5 linked regions of the Methanolobus zinderi genome follow. Each later gene encodes a partner of the first gene's protein in a complex. Links are inferred from orthologs where the notes say so. Each region holds a gene or a part of one and is shown in the gene's direction. Other genes may lie near its edges. The genes, in order: HWN40_RS04260, HWN40_RS11630, HWN40_RS03460, rpoB and HWN40_RS03455.

Evidence for each region.
Region 2: HWN40_RS04260 (region 1) and HWN40_RS11630 share a complex: the UniProt entries of both Methanocaldococcus jannaschii proteins name them as parts of the RNA polymerase complex. The link is inferred for Methanolobus zinderi from one-to-one orthologs.
Region 3: HWN40_RS04260 (region 1) and HWN40_RS03460 share a complex: the UniProt entries of both Methanocaldococcus jannaschii proteins name them as parts of the RNA polymerase complex. The link is inferred for Methanolobus zinderi from one-to-one orthologs.
Region 4: HWN40_RS04260 (region 1) and rpoB share a complex: the UniProt entries of both Methanocaldococcus jannaschii proteins name them as parts of the RNA polymerase complex. The link is inferred for Methanolobus zinderi from one-to-one orthologs.
Region 5: HWN40_RS04260 (region 1) and HWN40_RS03455 share a complex: the UniProt entries of both Methanocaldococcus jannaschii proteins name them as parts of the RNA polymerase complex. The link is inferred for Methanolobus zinderi from one-to-one orthologs.

Annotation. Positions count from the first base shown.
Region 1 is NZ_CP058215.1:848,498-853,097, reverse strand. The notes cover bases 1,046-3,777. They hold HWN40_RS04260 (DNA-directed RNA polymerase subunit N), read left to right. Parts: upstream 1,046-2,183; coding sequence 2,184-2,372; downstream 2,373-3,777. Other genes in these bases: HWN40_RS04240 (MEMO1 family protein), read left to right, coding at 3,614-3,777; rpsB (30S ribosomal protein S2), read left to right, coding at 2,854-3,540; HWN40_RS04250 (DNA-directed RNA polymerase subunit K), read left to right, coding at 2,665-2,844; HWN40_RS04265 (30S ribosomal protein S9), read left to right, coding at 1,769-2,173; HWN40_RS04270 (50S ribosomal protein L13), read left to right, coding at 1,338-1,757. In the rest of the region: HWN40_RS04285 (hypothetical protein), read left to right, coding at 1-337; HWN40_RS04280 (DUF2240 family protein), read left to right, coding at 338-802; more of HWN40_RS04275, read left to right, coding at 946-1,045; more of HWN40_RS04240, read left to right, coding at 3,778-4,411; HWN40_RS04235 (mevalonate kinase), read left to right, coding at 4,438-4,600. UniProt on the Methanocaldococcus jannaschii protein: DNA-dependent RNA polymerase (RNAP) catalyzes the transcription of DNA into RNA using the four ribonucleoside triphosphates as substrates.
Region 2 is NZ_CP058215.1:2,367,444-2,372,164, reverse strand. Bases 798-3,650 are described here. They hold HWN40_RS11630 (DNA-directed RNA polymerase subunit L), read left to right. Parts: upstream 798-2,011; coding sequence 2,012-2,290; downstream 2,291-3,650. Other genes in these bases: pscS (O-phospho-L-seryl-tRNA:Cys-tRNA synthase), read left to right, coding at 3,094-3,650; HWN40_RS11625 (flavodoxin family protein), read left to right, coding at 2,439-3,014; HWN40_RS11635 (exosome complex RNA-binding protein Csl4), read left to right, coding at 1,409-1,978; HWN40_RS11640 (METTL5 family protein), read left to right, coding at 798-1,074. Also shown: diphthamide biosynthesis enzyme Dph2, read left to right, coding at 1-486; more of HWN40_RS11640, read left to right, coding at 487-797; more of pscS, read left to right, coding at 3,651-4,257; HWN40_RS11615 (mechanosensitive ion channel domain-containing protein), read left to right, coding at 4,322-4,721. UniProt on the Methanocaldococcus jannaschii protein: DNA-dependent RNA polymerase (RNAP) catalyzes the transcription of DNA into RNA using the four ribonucleoside triphosphates as substrates.
Region 3 is NZ_CP058215.1:678,195-682,717, reverse strand. Bases 1,869-4,523 are described here. They hold HWN40_RS03460 (DNA-directed RNA polymerase subunit H), read left to right. Parts: upstream 1,869-2,905; coding sequence 2,906-3,142; downstream 3,143-4,523. Other genes in these bases: HWN40_RS03455 (DNA-directed RNA polymerase subunit B''), read left to right, coding at 3,283-4,523; HWN40_RS03470 (adenosylhomocysteinase), read left to right, coding at 1,869-2,401. Outside these bases: HWN40_RS03475 (amidohydrolase family protein), read left to right, coding at 1-1,099; more of HWN40_RS03470, read left to right, coding at 1,166-1,868. UniProt on the Methanocaldococcus jannaschii protein: DNA-dependent RNA polymerase (RNAP) catalyzes the transcription of DNA into RNA using the four ribonucleoside triphosphates as substrates.
Region 4 is NZ_CP058215.1:675,435-678,433, reverse strand. It holds rpoB (DNA-directed RNA polymerase subunit B), read left to right. Parts: upstream 1-592; coding sequence 593-2,407; downstream 2,408-2,999. Other genes in the region: HWN40_RS03445 (DNA-directed RNA polymerase subunit A'), read left to right, coding at 2,419-2,999; HWN40_RS03455 (DNA-directed RNA polymerase subunit B''), read left to right, coding at 1-600. UniProt on the Methanocaldococcus jannaschii protein: DNA-dependent RNA polymerase (RNAP) catalyzes the transcription of DNA into RNA using the four ribonucleoside triphosphates as substrates. The Rpo2 subunit (Rpo2N and Rpo2C in this organism) is implicated in DNA promoter recognition and in nucleotide binding.
Region 5 is NZ_CP058215.1:677,135-680,115, reverse strand. It holds HWN40_RS03455 (DNA-directed RNA polymerase subunit B''), read left to right. Parts: upstream 1-680; coding sequence 681-2,282; downstream 2,283-2,981. Other genes in the region: rpoB (DNA-directed RNA polymerase subunit B), read left to right, coding at 2,275-2,981; HWN40_RS03460 (DNA-directed RNA polymerase subunit H), read left to right, coding at 304-540. UniProt on the Methanocaldococcus jannaschii protein: DNA-dependent RNA polymerase (RNAP) catalyzes the transcription of DNA into RNA using the four ribonucleoside triphosphates as substrates. The Rpo2 subunit (Rpo2N and Rpo2C in this organism) is implicated in DNA promoter recognition and in nucleotide binding.

The DNA of each region.
Region 1 (4,600 bases):
GTCCCAGCGAGGGCACAGGATACAGGCCAAAAGGGAAATCCGTGTGGAGATCGTGACCAACGGTATAGACTTCGCCCCTCTGAGCTACGAAAATGTTGATGAGATCATCGGGACCATCGAAAATGAAGGAATCATCGATTTCAGGATATCTCTGAATTATAGTTACCTGGATGGCAAATATAACAGAGTCCCTTTCAGAGGCGACATCTACCTGGTGCGCGCAATCCTTGAGAATGAGTTACTGGTCCTTCAGATAAACCATATAGACGGACAGAAACGCACGGAATGTGGCAGGCTTGCGGATACGATCATCGATGAGCTAAGACGCGGATCATAAATGGATGAACTTAAACTGGTTGTTGCGAGCCCATTCAAGAAAAAAGCAACTTCCTCCCTTTCAATAAAGGATTTCGAGTTTGCTCTCTCCTTTGATCTGAAGTGGATGGCTCCGGATCTTGCATCAAAGGTACGGGACAAGGCCATCAGTTCCCGGCTCCTGCGGCTTGAGGGAGACAGGCTCATACCTTCTTTTGCAGTTGATAAGATAGAGATACCGCATGGTTTCAGGCCATCGGGGAATGTCTTTGCCGAGAAGAGCCCGATAGAGGAACTCATTACCATGATCTCAGCAAAGAGCGGTAAGAGTGAAAAGGAAACCATCGCCGGAATAAATACCCTTCAGGAACGCTTCGGTGACCTGGTTGATATTGAGATCGCGGCACTTATCCTTGCAAAGGAAAAGGGCTGCGATATCGAGGGCATATATCAGAAGGTCTATGACAAGTTCATGGATAATGACTGAATACATAAGCTTTATGTACTAGTAATGTTATTCAGAGTCACGAATCTATCCATGATAGATTACATGTTCTTACTTTACTGGCACCTTACGGATGTTCGAACGCGTTTAATGCGTGAGTGAGAATAATCTTGCGGAGGAACATTATGAGCAAGAAAACATATGTTAAAATAGTTAGAAAGACAAATCCAAGGATACCAAAGTTGATTGAGAATCTCAAACAGGTATCCCGTGATAATGATGTGCTCATCTGGAAGGATGTGGCAAGCAGGCTTGAAAAACCAAGGCAGAACTATGCTGAAGTCAATCTTAGCAAAATAAACAGGTATGCAAACGAGAATGAAACTGTTCTTATACCTGGTAAGGTCCTGGGTTCAGGAGCCATCGCTAAGGCAGCAAACGTTGTTGCACTGGGCTTTAGCGCAACAGCAAGGGAAAAGATCACCGACCTTGGCGGAAAGTGTTTGACGATCGAACAGATCCTTGAAGAGAATCCAAAGGGATCCGGCATAAGGATTTTGCAGTGAAGGTGATCAGAATGACAATAATTGATGCAGACGGACTCATTATGGGAAGGCTTGCAAGTACTGTTGCTAAAAGATTGCTTGATGGCGAAGAGATAGACATTATAAATGCTGACAAAGCAGTAATATCAGGTTCCAAGCTCAGTACCATAAAAGAATACGACGAGATGTTGAAGATCGGAAGTCGCGAATTTGGACCGTATTTCCCAAGAAAGCCAGACAGAATACTTAAAAGAACTGTCAGGGGAATGCTTCCTTACAAACGTTCAAGAGGAAAGGATGCAATGGCACGCCTTAAGATCTATATGGGTGTCCCTGAGGAATTCAAGGATAGGGAAATGACCACTGTTCCGGAAGCAGACATGAACCGTCTGAGCTCAAACAAGTACATAACCCTTGGAAGAGTCAGCAAAAAACTGGGTTCCAAATTCTGAGGAGATAAGAAATGTCGACTAAAATTGTAACTACATCCGGTAAAAAGAAGACAGCAATTGCACGCGCAACTGTTAAAAAAGGAACAGGAAAAGTGCGCATTAACAAGAAACCTCTTGAGATATACGATCCTGAGTTTGCCAAGCAGAAGATAGACGAAGCAGTCATGGTCGCAGGAGAGACTGCATCCACCCTGGATATCGATGTCACTGTAAGCGGCGGCGGAATCATGGGTCAGGCAAATGCTATCAGAACCGCTATTGCAAGAGGCATAGTAGATTGGACAAATGACACTGAGATCCGTGACACCTACATGGAGTACGACCGTAACCTGCTGGTAAACGATTCCAGACAGAAGGAAACCAAGAAGTTCGGCGGACCTGGTGCACGTTCCAAGTATCAGAAATCTTACAGGTGAGCTTTAAGAAATGATTCCAGTCCGGTGTTTTACCTGCGGAAAGGTAATTTCAAACTGTTGGGAAGAATACAAAAGACGTGTTCAGGAAGGAGAAAATCCCGGCAATGTTCTTGATGACCTCGGGGTCACAAGATATTGCTGCCGAAGGATGATCCTTTCACATGTCGAACTTGTAGACACGCTGGCTCCATACCAGTAAAGGGACCGTAGGGTAGCCTGGACCATCCTTCGGCGTTCGGGACATGAAGATATCATGCGGATCACGCCGGTACCTGAGTTCAAATCTCAGCGGTCCCATACCTTTTAAGGTAAACACTGGGGAGCCTGCAGCAAGTCATGAAACCACATTCGGAGGGATTCCGAATAAAAATCATTCAAATTAATTAAGACCATAGCAGGGTTGATTACAAGAGACTGTTTTGATGCTGATAGTGACTATGGTCGACTTATTTTAGTTATTATTGTTACGGAATTGTACGTTAGGTGATCGATTGAACACAGAACACTATACAAGGTATGAAAAAGCAAGGATCATTGGAGCCAGGTCATTACAGATTTCAATGGGAGCACCAGTGCTAATCGATGATCAAAATACAAATTCCCTTTATCTTGCAAGAAAAGAGTTTGAACTTGACATAATCCCGATTACTGTTAAAAGAGATTATTCATAAGGTGATAGTATGGATACAAATGAAGATATCAAAATTACTGAAGATACTAATACAGAAGTAGAGAGTGAAGAAACAACCGCAACCACCGAGGCAAAAGAAGCAGGGGAAGCAGAGAAGACCACATCACTTGTCCCGATCGATGAATATCTTGCAGCCGGAGTACATATCGGTACTCAGCAGAAGACCGAGAATATGATGAAGTTCGTATACCGTGTCAGAACCGACGGCCTCTATGTACTTGACATCCAGGCTACAGACGAGAGGATCAAGTTAGCTTCAAACTTCCTTTCCGAATATGACCCTGCAAGGATACTTGTGGTATCTGCAAGGCAGTACGGACAGTTCCCTGCAAAGATGTTCGCAAAGGCTATCGGAGCAAAGTCAATGGTCGGAAGGTTCATCCCCGGTACACTCACAAACCCTACGGTAGAGAACTTCTTCGAACCTGATGTGGTTATTGTTACCGACCCGACCGGTGACGCACAGGTCATTAAAGAGGCAAACGATATCGGAATACCTGTAGTGGCACTCTGTGACACTAACAACATGACATCCTTTGTCGATTTTGTCATCCCTACAAACAACAAAGGTAGGAAGGCACTTTCACTTGTGTACTGGTTGCTTGCAAGAGAAGTTTCAGAGTCAAACAATTCAGTATTCAACTACGATCTTGAGAGTTTCGAAGCAGGCGTCTGAGCCTGCCGTTTAGCTGTACAGGCATACTACAAATATAAAAAACCCGTATATCCCAGTAGGGGTGAACAGTAGTATGAGACAGACAACAGTTGCCGGCCAGTTTTATCCGTCGAATCAGAAGAGTCTTAAGAAAGAACTTAGCAGATGCTTTAGGAATGTAGAGATCCGGGAAAGGGACATCACAGGTGCTGTGATTCCCCATGCCGGATATATCTATTCGGGAGAAGTTGCAGCACATGCATATGCAGCACTTCCGAAAGCGGACACTTACGTATTCTTCGGTCCCAATCATACGGGATACGGATCTGCCATCGCTCTTTCACAGGAAAGCTGGTCAACTCCGTTCGGAAAAATAGAAGCCGACCAGGAAATGGGAAAACTCCTCGCCGGAACTATCATGGACTATGACGAGCTGGCACACAGGTATGAACATTCCATAGAAGTACAGCTACCTTTTCTCCAGTACAGATTCGGAGAAGGTTTTAAGATACTACCAATCTGCATGGGACTTCAGGATGAGGAAACCGCCGTGGAGGTAGGACAGGAGGTCGCACGTGCTGCAAAGGCAAGCGGTAAGAAAACCGTCTTCATCGCATCCAGCGATTTCACACATTACCAGCCTGCACAGGTGGCAGATGATAACGACCACTACCTGATAGATTCCATAATAAAGGGAGATATACCGGAATTTTACAGAAGACGTGAAGAGAGGAATATCACAGCCTGTGGTTTCGGACCCATCGCAGCCATGCTTACTGCATCAAAAGAATTCGGAGCAGAAAAAATAGACCTGCTAAAGTATGCAAACAGCGGAGATGTAAGCGGAGATTATTCACAGGTTGTGGGATATGCAGCACTGGTGGTTGAATAAGATATGCGGATGGATCTGGAGTTAATATGATAACGTGTTCTGCACCCGGAAAAGTTTACCTGTTCGGTGAGCACGCAGTTGTTTACGGACAAAGTGCCATATGCTGTGCCATCGACCTGCGTACAAGGGTGCAGGCAGAAGAACATGACTCCATTGTTATCGAATCGGTGCTCGGGACAACAGGTCTGG
Region 2 (4,721 bases), 1.5 Mb from region 1 along the record:
CGCAGTGAGGAATGTGACGAATATCTTTACATCGGAAGCGGAGAATTCCACCCTCTTGGAGTTTCACTTTCAACAGGAAAGAGAGTGCTTGTGGCGGATCCGTTTGTCAATGAGATACGTGAGGTCGATCCATCGAGGATACTCAAGCAGAGAAGTGTCGTGATAGCAAAATCCCTGGATGTTAATGTTTTCGGGATAGTTGTATCCTCAAAGCCGGGACAGGAAAGGCTGGAGCTGGCCGGGAGACTGAAAGATATTGCGTTAAAGCATGGAAAGCAGGCCCATATATTGTCCATGGACCTTGTGACACCAGACCAGCTTCTGCAGTTTAAGGTGGACGCCTTTGTGAATACCGCCTGCCCGAGACTTGCGATCGATGAAGTTGGCAGGTTCCATGCTCCCATGCTCACCCCGCAGGAGTTTGAGATTGTACTTGGCGAGAGGGAATGGGATAATCCTGTCTTTGATGAGATAACGGGTGAGTGAGTGAAACAGCGCAGACTTGAGATATTGCTTGAACAGGTGGAGGGCTTTGATTCTCCCAGTGCCGCCCTTGAACAGTACCCCACTCCTGCGGTGCTTGCGGCTGAGCTTCTGCATTTTGCCTATATGCAGGGTGACCTGGAAGATACGGTCTTTGATCTTGGGTGCGGGACCGGGATACTTGCCATCGGGGCCAAACTGCTTGGGGCTGAAAAGGTGGTCGGTTTCGATCTTGATAATAAGGCTCTTGAGATCGCCAGGAAGAATGCTGAAAAGATGGGTGTGGATGTTGAGTTTTTGCATTGTGAAATCTCCGAGGTGCAGGGGCATGCGCATACCACTGTAATGAACCCCCCTTTTGGTGCACAGGCAAAGGGTAATGACCGACCGTTCCTTTTAAGTGCATTGAAGACCAGTGATGTGGTATACTCGATACACAATTGTGGGAGCCATGATTTTATCGAAAAGTTCATAGGAGATGCCAGAATAAGTGACTGGTATACTACGGGGTTTCCACTGAAGAGAACGTTCAAATTCCATAAAAAAGATGTAGAAAGGATTAATGTAGAAGTATATCGTATTATGCGATAAATCCTTAAAGTAAAATGCAGTTTTACTTGAATGAACTATATTCTCAAATTTTGAATCAGATCTCAATACCATAAAGATTTATACGAATTTCAGTTTTATAAGAGGGATTTTAATTAGGATAAGAAATAGAAGAAAAACTTCCCGCAGAAAGATCAAGTCCTCCGGTTCAGGAGATGAAAAGGGCGGTGAAGTTGACAAATCTGCTGAAGCTTCTCAGTCTCCGGATGAGTCTGTAAAGAAGGAAAAGGTCACTGCAAAAGGCTCAGAGAAACAGTCAAAAAAGAGCGATACGTCAAAGAAGCAGCCGGAGAACGTATCCAGGGAAGAAGATAATATGAGCGAAGAAGAAAAACAGTTTGTAATGCCCGGTGACCTTATCGGTACGACTGAAGAGTTCACAGCCGGAGAAGGAACATATGTGGATGTAGGAGACATTCACTCTATCAGCACGGGATATGTGAACATTGACAGAAAATCAAGGACAATCTCCGTAGTTCCTAAAACAAAGACTCCTCCTGAGCTATGTGAGGGCGATATAGTAATTGGCGGTATCACCAACTTGCGCGATTCTGTGGTTCTGGTAGATATAGGCGGGATCAAGGGCAAAGGAGAGCGTGAGTTCCAGATGGATGGCCTTGCAGCGATCCATGTTTCAAATGTGAGGGATTCCTATGTCAAGAACCTTTCACAGGAATTCTCCATGTCCGATATTGTCAAGGCAAAGGTCATTAATACCCAGAACATGAGGCTTACCACATCCGAGAAATCACTTGGTGTTATGAAGGCTTACTGCTCAAGATGCAGGAGCGAGCTTCAGATGGACGGTAAAAGACTCAAATGTCCTTCATGCGGACGCACCGAAAAGAGAAAAGTGTCCTCCGACTACGGAACCGGCATTTTCTGATATTACAAATAATCTGTTTCAGGTGAGAAAAAGATGGAATTAAAGATCATTGACAAGACTGATGACGAGATGCATCTTGAGATAAAGGGAGAGACACATACCCTTCTTAACATGCTCAAATCAGTTCTCCTTGATGACGAGAGGGTTCAGATAGCAACTTACGATATGAAGCATGTATCTATCAGTGATCCTGTACTGTTTGTTAAAACAGATGGTGCTGACCCCATAGACGTCGTGAAGGATGCTCTGAAAGAACTTATTTCCCAGTGTGACGAGTTCGTTTCGGTTTTTACCACTGCAGTTAATGCATAAGTTCAAAAAGACACCTTAAGTGTTCCTTCCTGATAATACGGGAAGGTTTTATTTTTCTATTGTTTTATAAGCCAATGTTTGCGGTAATTTTATACCTTAAGGCATGGCCTAATATTCGATAAATGCAATATTGATCAGAGGAGGTACAATGAAGGTAATTGCTTTTAACGGAAGTCCCAGAAAGGAAGGGAATACTTCCATGCTGGTGAATTATGTTTTTGAAGAGCTCGAGAAGGAAGGGATCGAGACCGAGATGATAAATCTCACAGGCGAGAAACTGCGGGGATGTACGGCCTGCATGAAATGTTTCGAGACCCAGGACAGGAAATGCATATTCGATGATGATCCTGTGAACGGATGGATAGCTAAAATGGATGAAGCTGATGGCATCATACTCGCATCGCCTACTTATTTTTCAGATGTCACAACCGAGATGAAGGCCCTGATAGACAGGGCAGGTTTTGTGTCCAAGGCAAACGGGGATCTTCTTGCCAGAAAGACAGGAGCTGCTGTTGTGGCGGTACGCAGGGCGGGTTCGATCCATGTATACGATACGCTGAACCATTTCTTCGGGATCAGCCAGATGGTGGTTCCGGGATCGAGTTACTGGAACATGGGGCTTGGTCTTGCTGAGGGTGATGTTGCCGGCGATGAGGAAGGAATTCAGACCATGCGCAATCTTGGAAAGAATATGGCGTGGCTTATGCAGAAGCTATACGGATAGTTTTTAACGAATGCTCTTAATTATTAATTAGTAGTATGTGTCTGGAATACCGGACGAACAACAGGAAATCGGTGAACATATGGTACTTGATGATGCAGCACTTCAGAAATTCAGTTTTATCCCACGTGGAATGAAGGACGCGATAAATATCGATCCTCTCCAGACAGGCGGCAAGCTTACGGAAGATGCAAAACGTACACTTCTTGAATGGGGAGACGGCTATTCTGTCTGTGACTATTGTGGCGGAGTGCTGGACCTGATCAAGAAGCCTCCTATCGAGGAGTTCGTGCACAGCGTTCTCCCGGAGTTCTTGAACACGGATGAGGTGAGAGTCACCCACGGAGCAAGGGAGTCAAAGTTTGCTGTTATGCACTCCATGGCTGAGAAGGGTGACTACATTGTGCTGGATGAGCTTGCGCATTACTCTTCATTCGTTGCTGCCCAGAGGGCGGGACTCAATATCAGGACCGTTCCACATAGTGGCAGCCCGGACTATAAGACCGATGTGGAAGCATATGCAACTGTTATCGAGGAAATTACCCGGGAGACCGGTAAAGCCCCTGCACTTGCACAGGTGACCTATCCTGATGGCAGCTACGGAAACCTTGCGGATGTAAACAGGATATCCGATCTCTGCCACAGGTATGATGTACCCCTGATGGTCAACGGTGCATATTCTGTGGGAAGGATGCCCATTGATGCAAAGAAGATGGGTGCTGACTTTATTGTGGGAAGCGGACACAAATCTATGGCTGCTTCCGGTCCTGTGGGTCTGCTCGGTGTGAAAGAGGATTATGCTGATATAGTCTTCAGGAAGTCTCCCACCCACAAGAACAAGGAAGTAGAACTTCTGGGATGTACCGTGAGGGGCGCTCCTATCATGACCATGATGGCCTCGTTCCCGCACGTTGTGGAGCGTACAAGGAACTGGTATGATGAGGTTGCCGATGCACGCTGGTTCTCTTCAAGGTTGGAGGATCTTGGTATCATGCAGATGGGCGATAAGCCCCATGACCATGACCTGATGTTCTTTAAGGCTCCGGTGCTCTATGATATCTCACAGACCGCCAAGAAGGGACGTTATTTCCTGTACAGAGAATTAAAACAGAGGAATATCCACGGCATTAAATCCGGTCTTACGAAATACTTCAAGCTCAGCACTTTCCAGGTGGGTAGAGAAAACTTAAAATATGTTGCAGACTCCTTTGAGGAAATCATTGACAAGTATCAGAAGAAGGAGTAAGGCCCTTCTGATTACTGGCAATAAAATTTGAATGCCTTTTAGCCACGCAAAAAGTAATCAGATAATGCCCGACAAGAAGTCACCCCGAACAACACAAGCTGACGAAGCGTTAAACAAGTATAAAGATAAGGCAAGGACGTTCAGCAAGGATTTCAGTAAACTGATAATCCTTTTTATTTTAGGTGTCCTTCCACTTGAAACTGTGATAATAGCCAACAATCAGGAACTGATAACGGTTCCTGGTCTGGTGCTCGCCTTCCTGGAAACCACTGTCCTCTTATTGATGGCTTTTATTATGGCGACCGTGCTTATAAAACTGACAGTTTACCTGATCCCCGACAGCTTTGGTAATGCAGGCGAGCAGGAAGAGAAGATTCTGTTGAGCAAGATGTATATGGCTTTCATATACTCTGTGGCGGCATTGGTTGTTTTCTGGCAGCTTGGCCTGAGCCTTCAGAACATAG
Region 3 (4,523 bases), 170 kb from region 1 along the record:
AATGACACTGTTCAGAGGGTATGCGGATGATATGCCATTGCAGGACTGGCTTGAGAATCACATATGGCCTGCGGAGGCGAAGGTAAGCGACGAGGATATCTATATTGGTACACAGCTTGCCTGCCTGGAGATGATAAGGTCCGGTACAACAGCTTTTGCTGACATGTATATCCATATGGACAAAGTTGCGCAGGCTGTAGATGAATCCGGAATAAGAGCAGCACTTTCCTACGGCATGATAGACTTTGGAGATAAAGAGAAGGCGGATGTCGAGCTTGAAGAGGGCAGCCGCTTTGTAAGGGAATGGAACGGAAAGGCAGACGGCAGAATTACCACAATGTACGGACCTCATGCACCCAACACATGTTCCAGGGACTTCCTGATAAGGGTCAAGGAGCAGGCCGTAAAGGACAATGTCAGGATACATATCCATGTCCTGGAAACAGAGGCCGAGTTAAACTATATGAAAGAGCAATTCGGAGTCTGTTCGATACATTTCCTCAAGGATATCGATTTCTGGGGAGATGACGTGCTTGCAGCACACTGCATATGGCTTTCCGACGGCGACATCAAGATACTTGCAGAACACGGAGTGAATATCTCACACAACGTGACAAGTAACATGAAACTTGCCTCAGGCATAGCCCCTGTTGCAAAACTGCTTGCTGTTGGTGCCAATGTCTCTCTCGGAACCGACGGATGTGCTTCCAATAATAATCTTGACATGTTCGAGGAAATGAAGACCGCAGCACTTCTCCAGAAGGTAAGCATTATGGACCCAACGGTCCTTCCTGCACGCCAGGTCCTTGAAATGGCGACCGTGAACGGTGCAAAGGCACTTGGTATAAAGAGCGGCATGATCAAAGAAGAGTACAATGCAGACCTGATTATCGTCGACATGAACAAGCCACATCTTACACCCGCATATGATATTGCATCACATATGGTATATGCCGCAAACGGTAGGGATGTGAAGACCACCATCGTAAACGGAAAGATCCTGATGGAGAATTATGAGGTCAGATGTCTCGATGAGCAGAGTATCATTGAGAAGATGAAGAAGACTTCAAAGGATCTGGTCTCAAGAATTAACTCTTAAATATAATATGAGTGAGTATAAGCAGCAATAATTTCAGAATATCCAGATTATCAGAGGCGATACTAAATGAGTAATAAAGAAATGATTGAGTCCGGAAACCAGAAGATAGAGTGGGCTCGCAATCACATGCCGGTCCTTGCAGCGGTGAGGAAGCAGTTCGAGAAGGAAAAACCACTTGAAGGTCACAGGGTCGCAATGGCACTGCATGTGGAAGCTAAGACTGCAGTACTTGTGGAGACACTGGCAGCAGGTGGTGCGGAAGTTGCGATCACCGGATGCAACCCCCTGAGTACGCAGGACGACGTATCACTTGCCCTTGATACCAGGGAGTGCATTGATTGTCATGCAAGCTATGACTGTTCCACCGAGGATTACTACGAGGCCATAGACAAGGTACTTGATTTTGAACCTGACATCACGATCGACGATGGTGCAGACCTTATCTTCAAGATGCACACCGAGCGTCCTGAGATGCTTGCAACAATACTCGGAGGGTGCGAGGAAACCACCACAGGTATCCACAGACTAAAAGCAATGGAAAGGGAAGGCGCACTGAAGATGCCTGTAATTGCTGTCAACGATGCCATGACAAAGTTCCTCTTTGACAACCGCTACGGTACGGGACAGTCATCATGGGATGGCATCATGAGGACCACAAACCTGCTTATTGCCGGAAAGAACGCTGTTATCGGCGGATATGGCTGGTGTGGAAAAGGTGCAGCACTGCGTGCCAGAGGGCTCGGTGCAAACGTAATTGTTACCGAGATCGATCCTATCAGGGCTCTTGAGGCCCGCATGGACGGGAACGAGGTCATGCCTATGAAAGAGGCTGCAAAGATAGGAGACATATTCCTCACCACAACGGGCAACCGTGATATCCTCTCAAGGGAACACTTTGAGGTGATCAAGGACGGTGCAATACTTGCCAACTCAGGTCACTTCAATGTGGAGATCAATCTTGAGGATCTTGAGGACATGGCACGATCGGTACGTACTGTCAGGAAGAATATCAAAGAATATGACCTTGGTGACAGGAAGGTCAACGTGCTTGCAGAGGGCAGGCTTGTAAACCTCGCTGCAGGCGACGGACATCCTGCGGAGGTTATGGATATGAGCTTTGCAAACCAGGCACTATGTGTCAGATACATTGCAGAGAATACACTTGTTGACGGTGTCCATGCCGTCCCCCATGAGCTTGATGTCAGCGTAGCCGAGATGAAACTCGAATCAATGGGAATCAGCCTTGATAAACTTTCATCGGAACAGGATGAATACATGAGCAGCTGGTCATGCGGCACATAAGCCGCATACATTCTCTTTTTTACTCATAATCAGATCGAATAAGTATGAGTATCACTGCCATGTCTTTTTCTGACCATCAGCCTTAACTAAGGTAAACGTTAAGTAGGAGCGCGGTTGTAGCAATTGAGAAAGAGAATTCCTGTCAACTGTATAAAAAGCCTGACTAATCATATATATACATTATGAGATTTAATTATTTATTCTGATATAAATAAAATACAAAACAAATAAATATAAATAGTCAGATAGCTTTACAGGATGCAGATGTCAGCAAAGACCAAGGTTCCCACAAGGTATTTATACCATGGATTCCTTTTGTCACCGCTACACCGAAGAAAGGACGTGCAGTACCTCCAGCAAAAACCACACAAACCACAATGGGCTCGTAGCTCAGTCAGGCAGAGCGTCTGGCTTTTAACCAGACGGCCTAGGGTTCAAATCCCTACGAGCCCGCCACTTTTTGCGAGGAGTGTTCACGTTCACATTTTTGAGGGAGGAGAATAAGTGAGAAAGTTTAGCCTGCTCGACCATGAGTTAATCCCGAAACATGAGATCATGTCGGAAGAAGATTTAAAAACTGTTTTAAAAATGTACAATATCGGGAAAGAACAGCTTCCAAAGATCAAAGTTGATGACCCTGTAATCCAGGAGATAGGAGCACAGGCAGGGGAAGTTGTAAAGATTACCCGAAACAGCCAGACCGCCGGGGAAGCGTATTATTATCGACTTGTCATTGCTTGAGATCATAGATGCATTTCACAAGCGCACAAGGACATTTCACCATGTTTTTTTCATTATACCATTAATTGCATAAAGAGGGTGCTATCATAGCGTTAAGTAAAGGACAGATTGCGAACTCATTTTTCACGAAAGATAAGATCGTGCAACATCACATCGATTCCTACAACAAGTTTCTGGAGAGCGGGCTTCAGAAAATAATCGATGAACAGAAAATAATTGAGACGGACCTTGAAGATACATATATCAAGCTGGGCAAGATCAGGGTAGAGAACCCTATTGTAAAAGAGGCTGACGGAGCCATCGAAAGACTCTATCCGAACGAAGCCAGGCTCAGGAACCTCTCATATTCCGCTCCGCTTTACCTACAGATGAGTGTGGTCGAAGGTGAAGAGGAAAAGGAACCACAGAAAGCAAAGATCGGACAGCTCCCGGTTATGATAAAGTCCAATATCTGTAACCTGCAGGACATTACAGATGAAGAGATGGTCAAGTTCGGAGAAGACCCCCTTGACCCCGGAGGATATTTCATCGTTAACGGAACCGAGCGTGTGGTCATGACGCTCGAGGACCTTGCTCCGAACAAGATCCTCACCGAATTCGGAGAAAGATACGGTGACACCATAGAGGTTGCAAAGGTATTCTCCCAGAGGAGAGGATACAGAGCACTTGTTGTTGTGGAAAGAGGAAGAAAGTCACTGCTGGAGGTATCATTCCCGTCCATATCAGGACGTGTCAATTTTATCACACTCATGAGGGCGCTCGGTGTTGAGACTGACGAGGATCTGGTAAAGATCGTATCCACCGACCCCGAGATCATGAAGTTCATGTTCGAGAACCTTGAAGAGGCAGAAGTCGATACCATGGAGGAAGCCATGGAGAAGATAGGTTCCCGTGTGGCCTCCGGACAGGCAAGGGACTACCAGATAAAGCGTGCCAATTACGTGATCGACAGATATCTCCTGCCACACCTTGGAAACGAACCCGTGAACAGAGTGGCAAAGGCGAATTTCCTGGGAAGGATGGCCGAGTCATGTTTCGAACTTGCCCTTGGAAAGAGGACAGAGGATGACAAGGACCACTATTCCAACAAGAGACTGAAGCTCACAGGAGACCTGATGGAGGATCTTTTCAGGGTTGCTTTCAACAGACTTTCCCGTGATGTAAAGTATCAGCTTGAAAGAGCAAATATGAGAAACCGTGAGCTAAATGTTATCACCCTTGTAAGGGCAGATGTGCTTACTGACAGATTACAGCACCCGCTTGCAACCGGAAATTGGGTAGGTGGCAGGACAGGTGTGTCACAGCTTCTTGACAGGACCGACTACATTTCAACACTGTCACACCTGAGGCGTGTAATCTCCCCGCTCTCAAGGGCACAGCC
Region 4 (2,999 bases), 170 kb from region 1 along the record:
AACAGACTTTCCCGTGATGTAAAGTATCAGCTTGAAAGAGCAAATATGAGAAACCGTGAGCTAAATGTTATCACCCTTGTAAGGGCAGATGTGCTTACTGACAGATTACAGCACCCGCTTGCAACCGGAAATTGGGTAGGTGGCAGGACAGGTGTGTCACAGCTTCTTGACAGGACCGACTACATTTCAACACTGTCACACCTGAGGCGTGTAATCTCCCCGCTCTCAAGGGCACAGCCACACTTCGAGGCCCGTGACCTGCACCCGACACAATGGGGAAGGCTATGTCCCTCGGAAACCCCTGAAGGTCCTAACTGTGGACTGGTCAAGAACTTTGCGCAGATGGTGGAGCTTTCCACAGGTACCGATGATGACAGAGTCATTAAGAACATATTATATGATCTGAGCGTCGTACCGACCAAACTGCATTCCACAAGTATGAAGCTGCCGGGCTACGACGGGGAACTTGAAGACTACATTGAAGAACTTGACAATATCCAGCCTGCGGAACAAGAAGAGGAAAAAAGTTCAGAACCGCTGGGGTATGCGAACTATTCAGATACACTCGATGACAGTATAGGAGGCAATGTCGATGAATGAGGCTAAAGTGTTCCTTAACGGAGAACTTGTGGGAACACACACAGATCCTGTAGAACTGGTGGAAAGCATCAGGAAGCAGCGCAGAGAAGGGCTGATCTCCAGCCAGATCAACGTGACCCTGTATGAGGATATTCACGAGGTGATAATCAACTCGGACATGGGTCGTGCAAGAAGGCCTCTTATCGTTGTCGAGGACGGGAAGTCACTTGTAAGCCAGGAAGAACAGGAACAGATCGCTCTTGGAGAACTGACTTTTGATGAGCTTCTCAGCGAAGGTAAGATCGAGTATCTGGATTCCGAGGAAGAAGAAAATGCATTCATTGGCCTCTATGGAGAAGATGTCACTGAAAACCATACCCATCTGGAGATAAACCCCGGCCTGATGCTGGGAATATGTACCGGGATGGTACCTTATCCAGAACACAATGCATCACCACGTAACACAATGGGTGCTGCGATGGTAAAGCAGTGTATCGGTGTGTCCACATCCAACACTAAGCTCAGACCGGACACCCGTGCACACCTTCTGCACTATCCACAGAAGGCAATGGTAAGGACACAGACATGTGAGGCTATTCATTTTGACGAAAGACCTGCAGGACAGAACTTTGTCGTTGCAGTCATGTCCTACGAAGGACACAACATTGAGGATGCACTGGTCTTCAACAAGGGTTCCATTGAGAGAGGTCTTGGAAGAAGCCACTTCCTGAGGACATTTGAGGGTGAGGAAAGAAGATACCCCGGTGGACAGGAAGACAAGTTCGAGATCCCCGACTCTGAGTTCAGAGGTGCACGAAGCCCCGAAGCCTATGCAAACCTCGATGTCGACGGTCTCGTAAACCCCGAAACAGTCGTCGGACCAAATGATGTGCTTATCGGAAAGACAAGTCCCCCGCGTTTCCTTGAGGAACAGTCGGACTTCGGTATCACCGTAGAGCAGCGCAGGGAAAGTGCAATTACCATGCGTTCCAACGAGAAGGGTATCGTCGATACCGTACTGCTCACAGAATCCATCAACGGTACCAGACTTGCAAAAGTAAAGATAAGAGACCAGAGAATTCCTGAGATCGGCGACAAGTTCGCATCCAGACACGGACAGAAAGGAGTCATCGGACTTATCGTACCATATAATGACATGCCGTTCACTGAGAAAGGAATGGTTCCTGATCTTGTAATCAATCCACACGCAATCCCTTCACGTATGACCGTGGGTCACGTGCTTGAGATGATCGGTGGCAAGGTCGGTTCCATGGAAGGAAGACGTATCAACGCAACAGCATTCTCAGGAGAGTATGAGGATGACCTGCGTGCAGGACTCAGGGAACAGGGATTCGCACACACAGGCAAGGAAGTATTCTTTGACGGAGTGACCGGAAAGAAGATCCAGGCCGATGTGTTTGTAGGAGTTATCCTTTACCAGAAACTGCACCACATGGTTGCATCAAAGATGCACGCAAGGTCCCGTGGTCCGGTACAGGTGCTTACACGCCAGCCAACCGAAGGACGTGCCCGTGAAGGAGGTCTGCGTTTCGGAGAAATGGAGCGTGATGTGCTTATCGGCCATGGTGCTGCAATGACATTGAAGGAAAGATTACTGGATGAATCGGACAAGGTGGTTGAGCTTGTATGCGGCCACTGTGGAATGATCGCCACGTTCGACAGGAAGAGGAATGTAAGATATTGTTCGAACTGTGGTGCTGAGACTGATATCCATCCGGTGGAAATGAGCTATGCATTCAAATTACTACTCGATGAGATCAAGTCCCTTGGTGTGGCTCCCAGGCTGCAGCTCGAGGACGCGGTGTGAGGTGATATGAAATGAAAGATCTGCCATCAATTCCAAAAAGAGTCGGTGCTATCAAATTCGGTTTGTTATCACCTCGCGAAGTAAGGAAAATGAGTGTCACATCCATCATCACTGCAGATACCTATGATGATGACGGATATCCAATTGACATGGGACTCATGGACCTCAGGCTTGGAGTCATTGACCCGGGTCTTAAATGTAAGACGTGCGGAAGCCGTGCAGGCGAGTGTCCGGGTCACTTCGGACATATCGAGCTTGTTGCTCCTGTGATCCACGTGGGATTCAACAAGACCATCCGTAAGAGCCTGCGTTCCATCTGCCACAACTGTAGCAGACTGCTTCTGGAAGCCGGCAAGAAGGATGAATTCCTTGCACAGCTGGACAATTCCAGGGAAATGGGACATCTTCCGGACGACATCGTGAACGAGGTATTCAAGGAAGCCCGCAAGACAAAGGTCTGCCCTTACTGTTCTGCTGAGCAGAAGGAGATTAAGTTCGAGAAACCCAGTGATTATATAGAGGACGGGCACAAGCTGACCCCGACCGAGATAAGGGACAGGTTCGAGAACATCCCGGACGAGGATGTAAAGGT
Region 5 (2,981 bases), 170 kb from region 1 along the record:
TCTGATATAAATAAAATACAAAACAAATAAATATAAATAGTCAGATAGCTTTACAGGATGCAGATGTCAGCAAAGACCAAGGTTCCCACAAGGTATTTATACCATGGATTCCTTTTGTCACCGCTACACCGAAGAAAGGACGTGCAGTACCTCCAGCAAAAACCACACAAACCACAATGGGCTCGTAGCTCAGTCAGGCAGAGCGTCTGGCTTTTAACCAGACGGCCTAGGGTTCAAATCCCTACGAGCCCGCCACTTTTTGCGAGGAGTGTTCACGTTCACATTTTTGAGGGAGGAGAATAAGTGAGAAAGTTTAGCCTGCTCGACCATGAGTTAATCCCGAAACATGAGATCATGTCGGAAGAAGATTTAAAAACTGTTTTAAAAATGTACAATATCGGGAAAGAACAGCTTCCAAAGATCAAAGTTGATGACCCTGTAATCCAGGAGATAGGAGCACAGGCAGGGGAAGTTGTAAAGATTACCCGAAACAGCCAGACCGCCGGGGAAGCGTATTATTATCGACTTGTCATTGCTTGAGATCATAGATGCATTTCACAAGCGCACAAGGACATTTCACCATGTTTTTTTCATTATACCATTAATTGCATAAAGAGGGTGCTATCATAGCGTTAAGTAAAGGACAGATTGCGAACTCATTTTTCACGAAAGATAAGATCGTGCAACATCACATCGATTCCTACAACAAGTTTCTGGAGAGCGGGCTTCAGAAAATAATCGATGAACAGAAAATAATTGAGACGGACCTTGAAGATACATATATCAAGCTGGGCAAGATCAGGGTAGAGAACCCTATTGTAAAAGAGGCTGACGGAGCCATCGAAAGACTCTATCCGAACGAAGCCAGGCTCAGGAACCTCTCATATTCCGCTCCGCTTTACCTACAGATGAGTGTGGTCGAAGGTGAAGAGGAAAAGGAACCACAGAAAGCAAAGATCGGACAGCTCCCGGTTATGATAAAGTCCAATATCTGTAACCTGCAGGACATTACAGATGAAGAGATGGTCAAGTTCGGAGAAGACCCCCTTGACCCCGGAGGATATTTCATCGTTAACGGAACCGAGCGTGTGGTCATGACGCTCGAGGACCTTGCTCCGAACAAGATCCTCACCGAATTCGGAGAAAGATACGGTGACACCATAGAGGTTGCAAAGGTATTCTCCCAGAGGAGAGGATACAGAGCACTTGTTGTTGTGGAAAGAGGAAGAAAGTCACTGCTGGAGGTATCATTCCCGTCCATATCAGGACGTGTCAATTTTATCACACTCATGAGGGCGCTCGGTGTTGAGACTGACGAGGATCTGGTAAAGATCGTATCCACCGACCCCGAGATCATGAAGTTCATGTTCGAGAACCTTGAAGAGGCAGAAGTCGATACCATGGAGGAAGCCATGGAGAAGATAGGTTCCCGTGTGGCCTCCGGACAGGCAAGGGACTACCAGATAAAGCGTGCCAATTACGTGATCGACAGATATCTCCTGCCACACCTTGGAAACGAACCCGTGAACAGAGTGGCAAAGGCGAATTTCCTGGGAAGGATGGCCGAGTCATGTTTCGAACTTGCCCTTGGAAAGAGGACAGAGGATGACAAGGACCACTATTCCAACAAGAGACTGAAGCTCACAGGAGACCTGATGGAGGATCTTTTCAGGGTTGCTTTCAACAGACTTTCCCGTGATGTAAAGTATCAGCTTGAAAGAGCAAATATGAGAAACCGTGAGCTAAATGTTATCACCCTTGTAAGGGCAGATGTGCTTACTGACAGATTACAGCACCCGCTTGCAACCGGAAATTGGGTAGGTGGCAGGACAGGTGTGTCACAGCTTCTTGACAGGACCGACTACATTTCAACACTGTCACACCTGAGGCGTGTAATCTCCCCGCTCTCAAGGGCACAGCCACACTTCGAGGCCCGTGACCTGCACCCGACACAATGGGGAAGGCTATGTCCCTCGGAAACCCCTGAAGGTCCTAACTGTGGACTGGTCAAGAACTTTGCGCAGATGGTGGAGCTTTCCACAGGTACCGATGATGACAGAGTCATTAAGAACATATTATATGATCTGAGCGTCGTACCGACCAAACTGCATTCCACAAGTATGAAGCTGCCGGGCTACGACGGGGAACTTGAAGACTACATTGAAGAACTTGACAATATCCAGCCTGCGGAACAAGAAGAGGAAAAAAGTTCAGAACCGCTGGGGTATGCGAACTATTCAGATACACTCGATGACAGTATAGGAGGCAATGTCGATGAATGAGGCTAAAGTGTTCCTTAACGGAGAACTTGTGGGAACACACACAGATCCTGTAGAACTGGTGGAAAGCATCAGGAAGCAGCGCAGAGAAGGGCTGATCTCCAGCCAGATCAACGTGACCCTGTATGAGGATATTCACGAGGTGATAATCAACTCGGACATGGGTCGTGCAAGAAGGCCTCTTATCGTTGTCGAGGACGGGAAGTCACTTGTAAGCCAGGAAGAACAGGAACAGATCGCTCTTGGAGAACTGACTTTTGATGAGCTTCTCAGCGAAGGTAAGATCGAGTATCTGGATTCCGAGGAAGAAGAAAATGCATTCATTGGCCTCTATGGAGAAGATGTCACTGAAAACCATACCCATCTGGAGATAAACCCCGGCCTGATGCTGGGAATATGTACCGGGATGGTACCTTATCCAGAACACAATGCATCACCACGTAACACAATGGGTGCTGCGATGGTAAAGCAGTGTATCGGTGTGTCCACATCCAACACTAAGCTCAGACCGGACACCCGTGCACACCTTCTGCACTATCCACAGAAGGCAATGGTAAGGACACAGACATGTGAGGCTATTCATTTTGACGAAAGACCTGCAGGACAGAACTTTGTCGTTGCAGTCATGTCCTACGAAGGACACAACATTGAGGATGCACTGGTCTTCAACAAGGGTTCCATTGAGAGAGGTCTTGGAAGAAG